2 regions of the Virgibacillus tibetensis genome follow, and region 1 is predicted to be linked to the other one. Evidence: riboswitches for the same ligand, from Rfam matches in the RefSeq annotation. Region 1 holds a riboswitch; the other holds the start of a gene.
The links. A riboswitch is a leader RNA that binds a small molecule or an ion and turns the genes downstream of it on or off. The one in region 1 is predicted to bind FMN.

Region 1 (5,128 bases):
TGTTTCAGTTCAATTACACTTTTTCCTAATCTTGTGGAGCCAACCTGAAAATCAACATTTTGTTTCTTTGTATCAAATGTCTGTTCCTTCATGTCATCAACACGGCCAATTCTCGCTTTTTGCTTGGTTGACCTTGCCTTGGCCCCACGTCTTAACCATGCCAGCTCCCGGCGTAGTGTATTTTGATGTTTTATCTCACTACTTGCTTCCAATGCTTCCCGTTCTGCTTTTTTTTCTAAAAAAGTTTCATAGTTACCTTGATAAATATACAAGTTTCCTTTATCCAATTCATAAATACGGTTGGTTACACGATTTAAGAAGTACCTATCATGTGTAACCAGCAATAAAGCCCCTTTGTATGACTGTAAATACTTCTCCAGCCACTCTACCGTTTCATTATCCAGATGGTTTGTTGGTTCATCCAATATTAGTAAGTCTGCAGGTTGAATGAGTGCTTTAGCAATTGCAATCCGTTTTTGTTGACCGCCAGAAAGCCCGATGACCTGCCCATCATAATCGGTTATCCCTAATTTTGACAATACAGCCTTTGCTGTCGTGTTAGCTTCCCAGGCCTCTACTTCATCCATTTCCTGCTGCATCTTCATGAGTTGATTTTGGGCATCACTGTTTTCCGGGTCACGTTGAAGCTGCATAAGAGCATTTTCGTAATTACGCATTACTCTCATAATGGTCGCTTCCCCATAATAAATCTGTTCGATTACAGTCAAGTCAGGATTAAGTTTTGGGTCTTGGGATAAATATTCAATATGATAGTCCTTTGAATGGTTAATCACCCCTTTTTCAGGTGACTCTATCCCGGCAATTGTTTTTAAGAAGGTAGACTTCCCGGTACCATTCACACCGATCAGACCTATTCGTTCTTTATCCGTTATGGTACACGAAATCTCATCAAATAAGATTTTTTCACCGTACGATTTATATAAATTTTCAATTGTAAGCATAGTAAACCTTCCTTACGCACTAGAGAGGAAACTAGTTTGCACTTTTATTTTTTCTGTTAGTAAATAATGTTTTTAATACAATAACTATTAAAAATAAAAACCATGATGTTACAATGTAAAAAATAGATTTGGCTGCAGTGTTCATATCTGAAAAGAAGAATATCATTCCTGTCCAAATAACTGCCATGATAATAAGCTGTACTACTAGTAATTTCACGGTAATCTCCTCCGTATCTAAAAATAACCCATCTATTAGTTTATCCTAGTCCCAGTTATTTTTCCATTTATTTAGTTAGAATAATAGAAGGGAAACAGCCCTTATCAACTGTTTCCCTCCCTAATTACATTTCTAGAATTGGTTTATTATATTGGCCATCTCTATCGCTGACACTGCAGATTCTGCACCTTTATTGCCCGCTTTCGTTCCTGCACGTTCAATAGCTTGTTCGATTGTTTCTGTCGTTAATACACCAAATATTACTGGTTTGCCTGATTGCATTGAAGCGTTAGAAACACCTTTGGCGGCTTCACTGCAAACATAATCAAAGTGCGGGGTAGAACCGCGAATTACCGTTCCTAATGTTATCACTGCGTCATAATTATCTTTTTGCGCCATTTTTTGAGCAACTAAAGGAATTTCAAATGCTCCTGGAACCCATGCAACATCAATGTTATTCTCGTCAACGCCATGACGCTTCAATGTATCTCTAGCACCATCTAATAATTTACTTGTTATAAATTCATTAAACCTTCCTACAACAATACCTATCTTTAAATCACTTCCAACCAGATTACCTTCAAATGTTTTACCCATTATTACAACTCCCCATATTATGCATAGTTATTAACTTCTTGCAATTTGCGATATTTAATCAGTTCTTCAATTGTGATAATTTTTAAATTAAATTCTACTGCTATATTCATTAAATCCGGAACACGCGCCATGGTGCCATCTTCCTTAATAATTTCACATATAACGCCTGAAGGAGATGCGCCACTTAATACTGCTAAATCAACGGATGCTTCCGTATGACCAGGACGAGTAAGGACTCCTTCCTCTTTTGCAATGATAGGAAATACATGTCCAGGTTTTTTAAAATCCGTCTCCTTCACCCCGGGATCAAGCATTGCTCGGATTGTGTTGGATCTTTCTTGTGCACTGATTCCAGTAGTTGAATCTTTATGATCTATACTTACTGTAAAAGCAGTACCAAATGGGTCTGTGCTATTACTCGTCATTAGTGGGAGCCCAAGCTTTTCAGCCAGATTGGGTTTAATTGTTGTACATACTAAGCCCTTGCCATGTGTAATCATAAAATTAATCACTTCTGGTGTTGCCATTTCGGAAAGGGCAACGAAATCTCCTTCATTTTCTCTATTTTCATCGTCAACCACAATAATAGGCCTTCCTGCTTTTAACTCCGTTATTGCTTCTTCAATTGTATGAAACATTATTTTCCCTTCTTTCAAGCGAATCCATTATTTTTTAAAAAGTCCTGGTTTATATTCGTCTTACCCTGCTGATGATTCATCATTTGCTGCACATATTTTGCAAGCATATCACACTCAAAATTAACAATATCCCCTTTATCCTTCTCACCTAAAATTGTCTCAGAAACTGTATGCGGGATTAGCGATATCGTAATTGTTCTTTCCTTCACCTGGAAGATTGTTAAACTAATTCCATCTATTGTAATAGATCCTTTATTCATTAAGAATGGTACAAATTCTTCTGGCAGTTGAATATCATAATAAATCGCATTCTCTTGTTTTTGTTTTCTTGTAATTTTCCCTATGCCATCCACATGTCCAGAGACAAAGTGTCCACCAAACCGACCATTTGCCGCCATCGCTCTTTCTAAGTTTATATTCGAACCCTTTTTCAAAGCGTTTAACGAAGTTGATTTAACTGTTTCTGGCATTACATCGACTTGAAAGCCACCCGAGTCAAAATCTGTAACAGTTAGACAAATGCCGTTCACGGCGATACTATCACCCAGCTGCACATCTTTTATGACTTCAGCAGATTTTATTATCATTTTCACAGCGTGATCGGATACTTGCTCCATTTGCTGTATCGTACCAACCTCTTCAATTAATCCTGTAAACAATATCTGCCACTCCCTTTCCAGGTTCAACCTGGGTATTTCATCCTAACCCTTGGTTCACTAATTTAATTACAAAAATAAAAACCCCTGAAATCGCTTCAGAGGTATAATGGCAGAATTTTCATAAGTAAGGTACACAAATAAATAATCTTAACTAATTAAACAAAGGCAGAATAAATATATCTTGCCCCTGGTTCATTACTAGAAGATACTTACTTTCTGAAAAATTCCTTCTCCCATCCAGACTTTAACTGTCGGCTCTGGAGTTTCACCAGATCCACCGTTTGGTATTAACCGCACGGGTCACGGACTAAGAAGTGTTATACTTCATCACCGCCGATTGGGAATTTCACCCGACCCCGAAGGAAATTCAAATATGAACTTGTATATTTGTTATAACCTAAATATGATTATACTGCAAGTAATTTGGTTTATCTACATTTTAATTTGGATAAGTATTATCTAACTTGTTGTTGACGAATTGGTCAACAACACCACTTGATCGCTATTAATGCGTTCTATTTTATTCTGTTTTTCCCATACCCGCTAAATATTTCCATGCTTCTTTAAGCATTTTACATTCCCCCTTTTTTTATTTTGTTCGATGTAGAACAACACAATATTGCCCTTTTATATATTTAATTTTAAAAATATATCTTAATCCCATGGCGTTCAACCAATCTTTCTAACTGGTTTAAACATAAAATGTATTACTACCTCTAGGAGGTGAACCTTTATGAGTGATTATGGATTTAAAAGAGACGATAGTTTTGCTTTAATTGTTGTACTCTTCATTTTGTTAATTATTGTTGGTACAGCATTTGTAAGCAAGTATTAATTAGCCAAATCCATCCTGCATGCTAACTCTCTCTTAACTCCCCAATAAAGCGCCTTTAAGGCGCTTTATTGTGCCTTACTTTATTATTAACCTTAGTATTTGAAATAAGATTTTTATTGAGTTTTACTTTTAGCTTCTTTGGTCCAGGAAACTCAACAACTTTCCCCTGTATCTAGGGAAATGTCACCTTCGCCTTCAAAGGGACAATTGACCTTTCATACCTGACCTAAGTTCTTTTCAACCGATGTACAGAAAAATGAAGCAAAGCCCTGAAGGGACGAGCGCTTCACTTCATCTTCTCAAATTCCTGAATCATCAACTCATAGTTCAATGCACCAAATGCTTTGTACTGAATCAGACCCTTGGAATCAATCATGTAGGACGTAGGTATTGGCTTTATTCGGTAAAGATCACTAACCTTTGAATGTTCGTCCATTAATACAGGAAATGTCAGTCCATATTCCTCTACAAAATCAGGTACATGCTTGCTGTTAGTCTCCGTATCGGTTAAATTCACCGCTAAAATAACAATGTCTTTCTCTTCATGAAACTTCTGCATATCCGGCATTTCCGCTCTGCACGGGGGGCACCAGGTTGCCCAAAAATTCAGCATCACTCGTTCCCCACGGAAATCGGATAGCTTAACTGTATCTCCATCCAATGTTGTTAGCTCAAAGTCGGAAGCTACATCTCCTACTTCGACTCCCTCTGCTGTCACATTTAAAGTCTCTGTACCGTCTACAGCTACTGCCGCCCCATTTTCTATTGTATAATTATCATTACCAGCAAAATTCGCATCACTTACTGGCTCAACAAAATCATATAAAGCCCAAACAAACATACCAATCAGAATTACAATCATAGTCATTTTTTTCATCTAATAACCCTCCGATAACCTACTAATACTATTGTGACACATTTACTTTTAAAACATACAAGGTGGTCATTACTAGATAAAATACGATTAGGAACCACGGTGCTATCAGATAGCCAAATACCGTTACAAACGGGAATACATATGCTAGAAAAAGCTGCCCAGCTGTCCACCCACTTAAAATAATAATTGCTATTTTCCCAGGAGCAATTCGTTCCTGTACAAGTAAAAATGCGACTATAAGTAACACTAATAAACCTAAATAAACTAATGTATATGGATTTTTATTCAAGTTAAGCTGAATAAACTCAAAAACGAATGATCCTACTAAGAAAACAGGTATAAA
Region 2 (5,128 bases), on a different contig from region 1:
TGGTCAACGTGTTTATATCAGCTTTAATTTAACTACAGATGTAAGTGTTGTAAGAGATGGTTTATATATTGATGATGTCGCATTGGTAGACACGTCAGTAGATAGTAGTGCATCTCAAGAAAACGGCATTGAAAATACGAGTGTACATGCATTAAACGAAGTATTACCTTTAAATTCGGGTGTTACAGATAAAATCGATAAAGACACTCTAAAAGAAAAGGTAATTGTATCAGAAATTCAACCAATGCAATCTAAGGAGCAAGAAACTCCTACTGTTAAGGAAGCAATTAATCCGACGTTATTGCCTTTGGGTGCACAGGTAAGTGTACTTGAAAGTGGTCGTTCGGTAAATACAAGCCCGGCAGATGGATCATATTCCATCCTGCATGCTGCTGGAGAATTCACAGTTCTCGCAGAGGCTTATGGATATGCATCTCAACAGCAGTCAGTTGTAATTGAAAGAGATGAAGTTTCTTCAGTAGATTTTACATTAGAAGAGGTTGAACAAAATACTGTAAGTGGAATAGTTACTGATGAAGCTACAGGTGAAGTTATTGAAGGGGCAACAGTACTTTTGGTAGAAGATGCTAACATTACTCCTGTAGAAACTGACGGAGATGGTAGTTACTCTCTAACAGCTTATGAGGGTATGTACACCTTAAAGGTATTAGCCAGAGGATACCACGGAACAGAAGTTGCAGTGAATCTGGAGGATGGAGATACAGAAGTTAATATTTCTCTAGAGCCATTCTACACGGTGCCTGGTGGTGAAATTGGTTACGACGACGGAACAGCTGAAAATGCTCGTGCTTTCTATGATGCAGGAAATGGTTGGGCGGTAAGAATGTCCCTGCCTGAAGGGAAGGATTCTGCTATCGTAACAGACGGTGTATTCCAATTCCATGATGCTGACTGGCCAAACCCAGGTGGAACGGAATTTGCTGTAGAGGTATGGGATGCTACTGGTGCTAATGGTACACCAGGTCAAAAAATAGCAGGCCCGATAGAAGCAGAAGCAGTAAGAAGTTTGGATGAATGGACAATTGTTGACCTAAGAGAAAATGCTATTCAAGTTGATGGTGATTTCTATATGGTATATATTCAAACAGGTGCCTACCCTAATGTCCCAGGGTTAGCAACAGATGAAAATGGGCCTTATGCTGAACGCAGCTATCAAGTAGTTGGCGGTGCATGGTCACAATCCCCTGCATCTGAAGGGAACTATATGATTCGTGCTCGTGTAAGCTATGAAGTGGATGCGCCTGTAATCACGTCACCTGCAGAAGATTTAATTACAAATGAGGCTGAAATTACAGTAGAAGGAAGTGCTTCTCCTACGACTACTTTACAATTATTGAATAACGGGGAAGAAGCAGGTACTACTGAAGTGGGCGATGATGGCAACTTCGCTATAACAACTGAGTTAGCAGAAGGCGATAATGAAATTACAGCCGTGACATTGCTTAACGGTGCACCAGTAGATGAATCTGACTCAGTAACAGTAACTTTGGATACAGAGTCACCAGAGTTAACGATTGATAGCCCGCAAGACGGCGATAAAACAAATCGTGAAACAGTAACTGTAGAAGGAGCCGTAGTTGATGCCAATCTTGACTTTGTAGAAGTTAATGGGCAAAAGGCAACAGTCACTGACGGCAGCTACTCGAAACGCATCCTGCTCGACAATGGTTCAAATGAAATCGAAGTTATTGCACAGGATTTAGCCGGTAATTCATCAAGTGAGACGGTAACTATTGAGGTTAAATATAACGCACCAGAAATTGAAAACCTTACACCAACTGAAGACCAGGAAGTTCAAGCTGGTGAAACGGTAATGATTGAATTTGATAGTGAGTCAGGATTAGATGCAACATTTACTGTCCATATGCCACTAACAAATATAACAGGTCAACCATCCAATGCAACAGAGTTACCAATGAGAGAAACAACTGAAGGTCATTATGTCGGGTACTGGACAGTGCCTAGTAATGTTCTTGCTGAAGGCGCTGTTATCGAAGTTAAAGTGGTAGATGATTTTGATAATGAAACACGTGCGCAAGCAGAAGGAAAAGTTTTCATTACTGAAGAAGATGGAAATGGCAACGGAAAAGGAAAAGGAAAGGGAAAAGACAATGGTAACGGGAATAATGGAAAAGGTAATAATTAATTCCATTAGAGTAGCATTTACAGATAAATAACGATGTAAGGTCTTTGAGGTGTAGAAGTTAAAACTTCTACACCTTTCTTAAGAAATAGGAATGTATAAAATTTTGGCTGCACTTAATTCTTACAATTAAACAGCCACGTCCGGCTCCAGCGCCAATGCCAGGTGCCCTTTTCGGACTATTCTTATGATAAGCCAACAGCAATTTTCTAGTGGTAGGCCAACTAAAAACGAATGACCTGCGCTAATGTTCTAAAATGTAAGCAGAACCCTTTTCAAATACAATGAAACTATGTATAATAAAAATTGACAATAAAATATCGATTCCAATCTTCGGGGCAGGGTGAAATTCCCGACCGACGGTAAGGAGCAAATGTTGCTTCAAGTCCGTGACCCACAAAGCATACTGCTGAGTGGCTGATCTGGTGTAATTCCAGAACCGACAGTTACAGTCTGGATGGGAGAAGATGTCGAGCCAAAATCTGGTGCGTATGCACTTAGTTTTTCCTGTGAATTTTTATACCCTAAAGCCCCATTAAGCTTTAGGGTTTTTATGTGCTTTTTTAATAAGGTACAAAAGGAAGTTGGCTATCCTTCATCACGAGATAGGAATCGATTTAAGATGAAGGGGGAGAATGATGATGCAAACAACCAAGCAATCATCAAAATTATTAAAGCTTATTATTCTAGCATTGCTAGGAACAATATCACTCGTATTATTTTTCTTTAATTTTCCGTTACCATTTTTACCACCCTATTTAAAAATTGATTTTAGTGAAGTACCTGCGTTAATGGCTGCACTAATTTTTTCTCCAGTGGCAGGAATTATCGTAGTAGCAGTTAAAAATATCCTTTACTTGATGGTATCAGGAGCAGGAGACCCAATTGGGGTTACTGCCAATTTCCTGGCAGGCATCATGTTTGTTGTACCTGTAGCTATTCTTTATCACAAGTTTAAAGGAGTAAAAAGTATAGTGTCTGGTTTAGTTACCGGGACTATTATTATGGCTTTAGGTATGAGTGTTTTAAATTATTTCTTTATCTTACCGGCTTATGCATGGTTTATGGGATGGGAAATGAGTGAACAAGTAAAATGGATATCCGTTATAGCTGGTGTTCTACCTTTTAATATTATAAAAGGTATAGTTGTAGGGCTGTTGTTTATTCCGCTATTTGTAAAAATGCGTACATGGATAGAGCAGAAGCAAGCAAAAGTTGCCTGATAGTTAATTTAATGAAATTCTAATTTAAAAAAACCTTCTCTAAACGATAGAGAAGGTTTTTTTGAGAGTAAAAATTTATTCTTCTTCCACTAAGTTTCTGGCCATTGGTTGTGCTTTAAGTCGTTCCACCGGGATTGGCTCACCTGATTTTTCACTTAAGCCATATGTTCCGTCTTCAATTCGTTGCAGCGCATCATTTATTTCCTGCAGCCGGTCTTTGCGGATTAAGTTTAATCCTTGATCTCGTTGTTGTTCAAACTGCTCAGTACCCATATCGGCTGGATGATTGTCATAATCTGCAAGTTCGGCAATGGATTCATTTGGCCCAGTACCTTGACTTGACTCCATTGCTTCTAAATTTTCCTTTTTTAATTTTAGTAATTGTTCTTTGAAATCTTTTATCTCTTCCTGACTAAGATGGTTACTCATAAAGATCTCCTTCCGTAATCATGGCGATTTCTTTTTTGGTACAATACCGATGGTACATCGGGAGGCGCAGATCAGTTCTTCTTCTTCATCTAAAATCTTTATATCCCATACCATAGTAGTTTTTCCTATGTGAAGTGGTGTAGCCTTAGCTGTTACTATTCCGTTACGTTTACTTTTTATATGGTTGGCGTTTATTTCAACTCCAAAAATAGTTACAGCTTCAGGGTCTACATGGGCGTAGGATCCGATACTGGCAGCAGTTTCAGCAAGCGCTGCGCTAGCACCACCATGTAAAAAACCTGCGGGCTGGTGGGTTCGATGATCAACAGGCATCGATAATACGATTAAGTTTTTGTCGAAAGAAACTAATTCAATCCCTAGTGAGTTCATCAGTGTCTTGTCAAATTGCTTCATTAATAAGCTCCTTTTTTACTGAGTGCTTGCAGTGTGTGAACCAAGGTGGATGATTAAATAAATTTACTGATTAGCAATGAAATACCTAGCAAAAATCCATAAATCGTATTTGCCTTTCCTGTTGCAGCCATTGCTGGCATCATCTCAATCGGTTGTGTTTTCCCTTTAAATTTATTAATTACATCAACAGTCTTAATACTGGCAAGTATAGTAATAATTGACCATAGTGGAAGAATCCCAACTATAATAAAGAAAAAGGTTAGACTAAATGCTATAATAAAGAGTAGACCTAGAAAACGAATTGCATTTCTTCTTCCAATTAAAATAGCAATTGTTTTACGCCCGTTTTCTTTATCTCCATCCAAATCGCGTATATTATTTGATAATAATATTGTGCCAATAAAGATAGCGATTGGTATAGATATCCAAATTACCTCTGCAGTGAGTGTATCTGTTTGTATGAAATAGCTAACCCCTATAATTACTGTTCCCATAAAAAAACCGGAAAAAACTTCTCCGAATGGAGTATAAGCTATTGGTATAGGTCCACCTGTATATAAATAACCGAAGAGCATACCTATTAAACCAATTACTGCAATCCACCAGCTGGACATAAGGCAAATATAAATACCGAGTAACAGTGCAATCCCAAAGAACGCAATAGCAAGGTTTAAAACTGTTTTGGGTTTGATGCCATCTCGTACAATGGTACCACCAATCCCTACAGAATCTTCCGTATCCAGCCCTCGAGCAAAATCATAGTATTCATTGAACATATTCGTTGCAGATTGAATTAGTATGGATGCAAAAAGCATTGCTAAGAATACGAATACATGTATCGATCCATCAATATATGCAAGCATTGTTCCTACGAAAACAGGTACGAATGAGGCAGTTA

Region 2: linked by a shared signal. The riboswitch ahead of QGM71_RS15425 (ECF transporter S component) and the one ahead of ribE (riboflavin synthase) in region 1 are both predicted to bind FMN.

Annotation. Positions count from the first base shown of each region.
Region 1 covers NZ_JARZFX010000005.1:77,698-82,825, forward strand. Annotated here, with positions in the region: gene QGM71_RS11840 (ABC-F family ATP-binding cassette domain-containing protein) at 1-962, opposite strand, end outside; gene QGM71_RS11845 (hypothetical protein) at 994-1,179, opposite strand; gene ribH (6,7-dimethyl-8-ribityllumazine synthase) at 1,312-1,776, opposite strand; partial or broken gene ribB (3,4-dihydroxy-2-butanone-4-phosphate synthase) at 1,812-2,414, opposite strand; gene ribE (riboflavin synthase) at 2,429-3,073, opposite strand; FMN riboswitch at 3,295-3,441, opposite strand; gene QGM71_RS11865 (YjcZ family sporulation protein) at 3,807-3,908, shown strand; gene QGM71_RS11870 (peroxiredoxin family protein) at 4,195-4,785, opposite strand; gene QGM71_RS11875 (hypothetical protein) at 4,814-5,128, opposite strand, start outside.
Region 2 covers NZ_JARZFX010000009.1:23,446-28,573, reverse strand. Annotated here, with positions in the region: gene QGM71_RS15430 (S8 family serine peptidase) at 1-2,167, shown strand, start outside; FMN riboswitch at 2,490-2,637, shown strand; gene QGM71_RS15425 (ECF transporter S component) at 2,803-3,387, shown strand; gene QGM71_RS15420 (TraR/DksA C4-type zinc finger protein) at 3,463-3,816, opposite strand; gene QGM71_RS15415 (hotdog fold thioesterase) at 3,835-4,230, opposite strand; gene QGM71_RS15410 (1,4-dihydroxy-2-naphthoate polyprenyltransferase) at 4,284-5,128, opposite strand, start outside.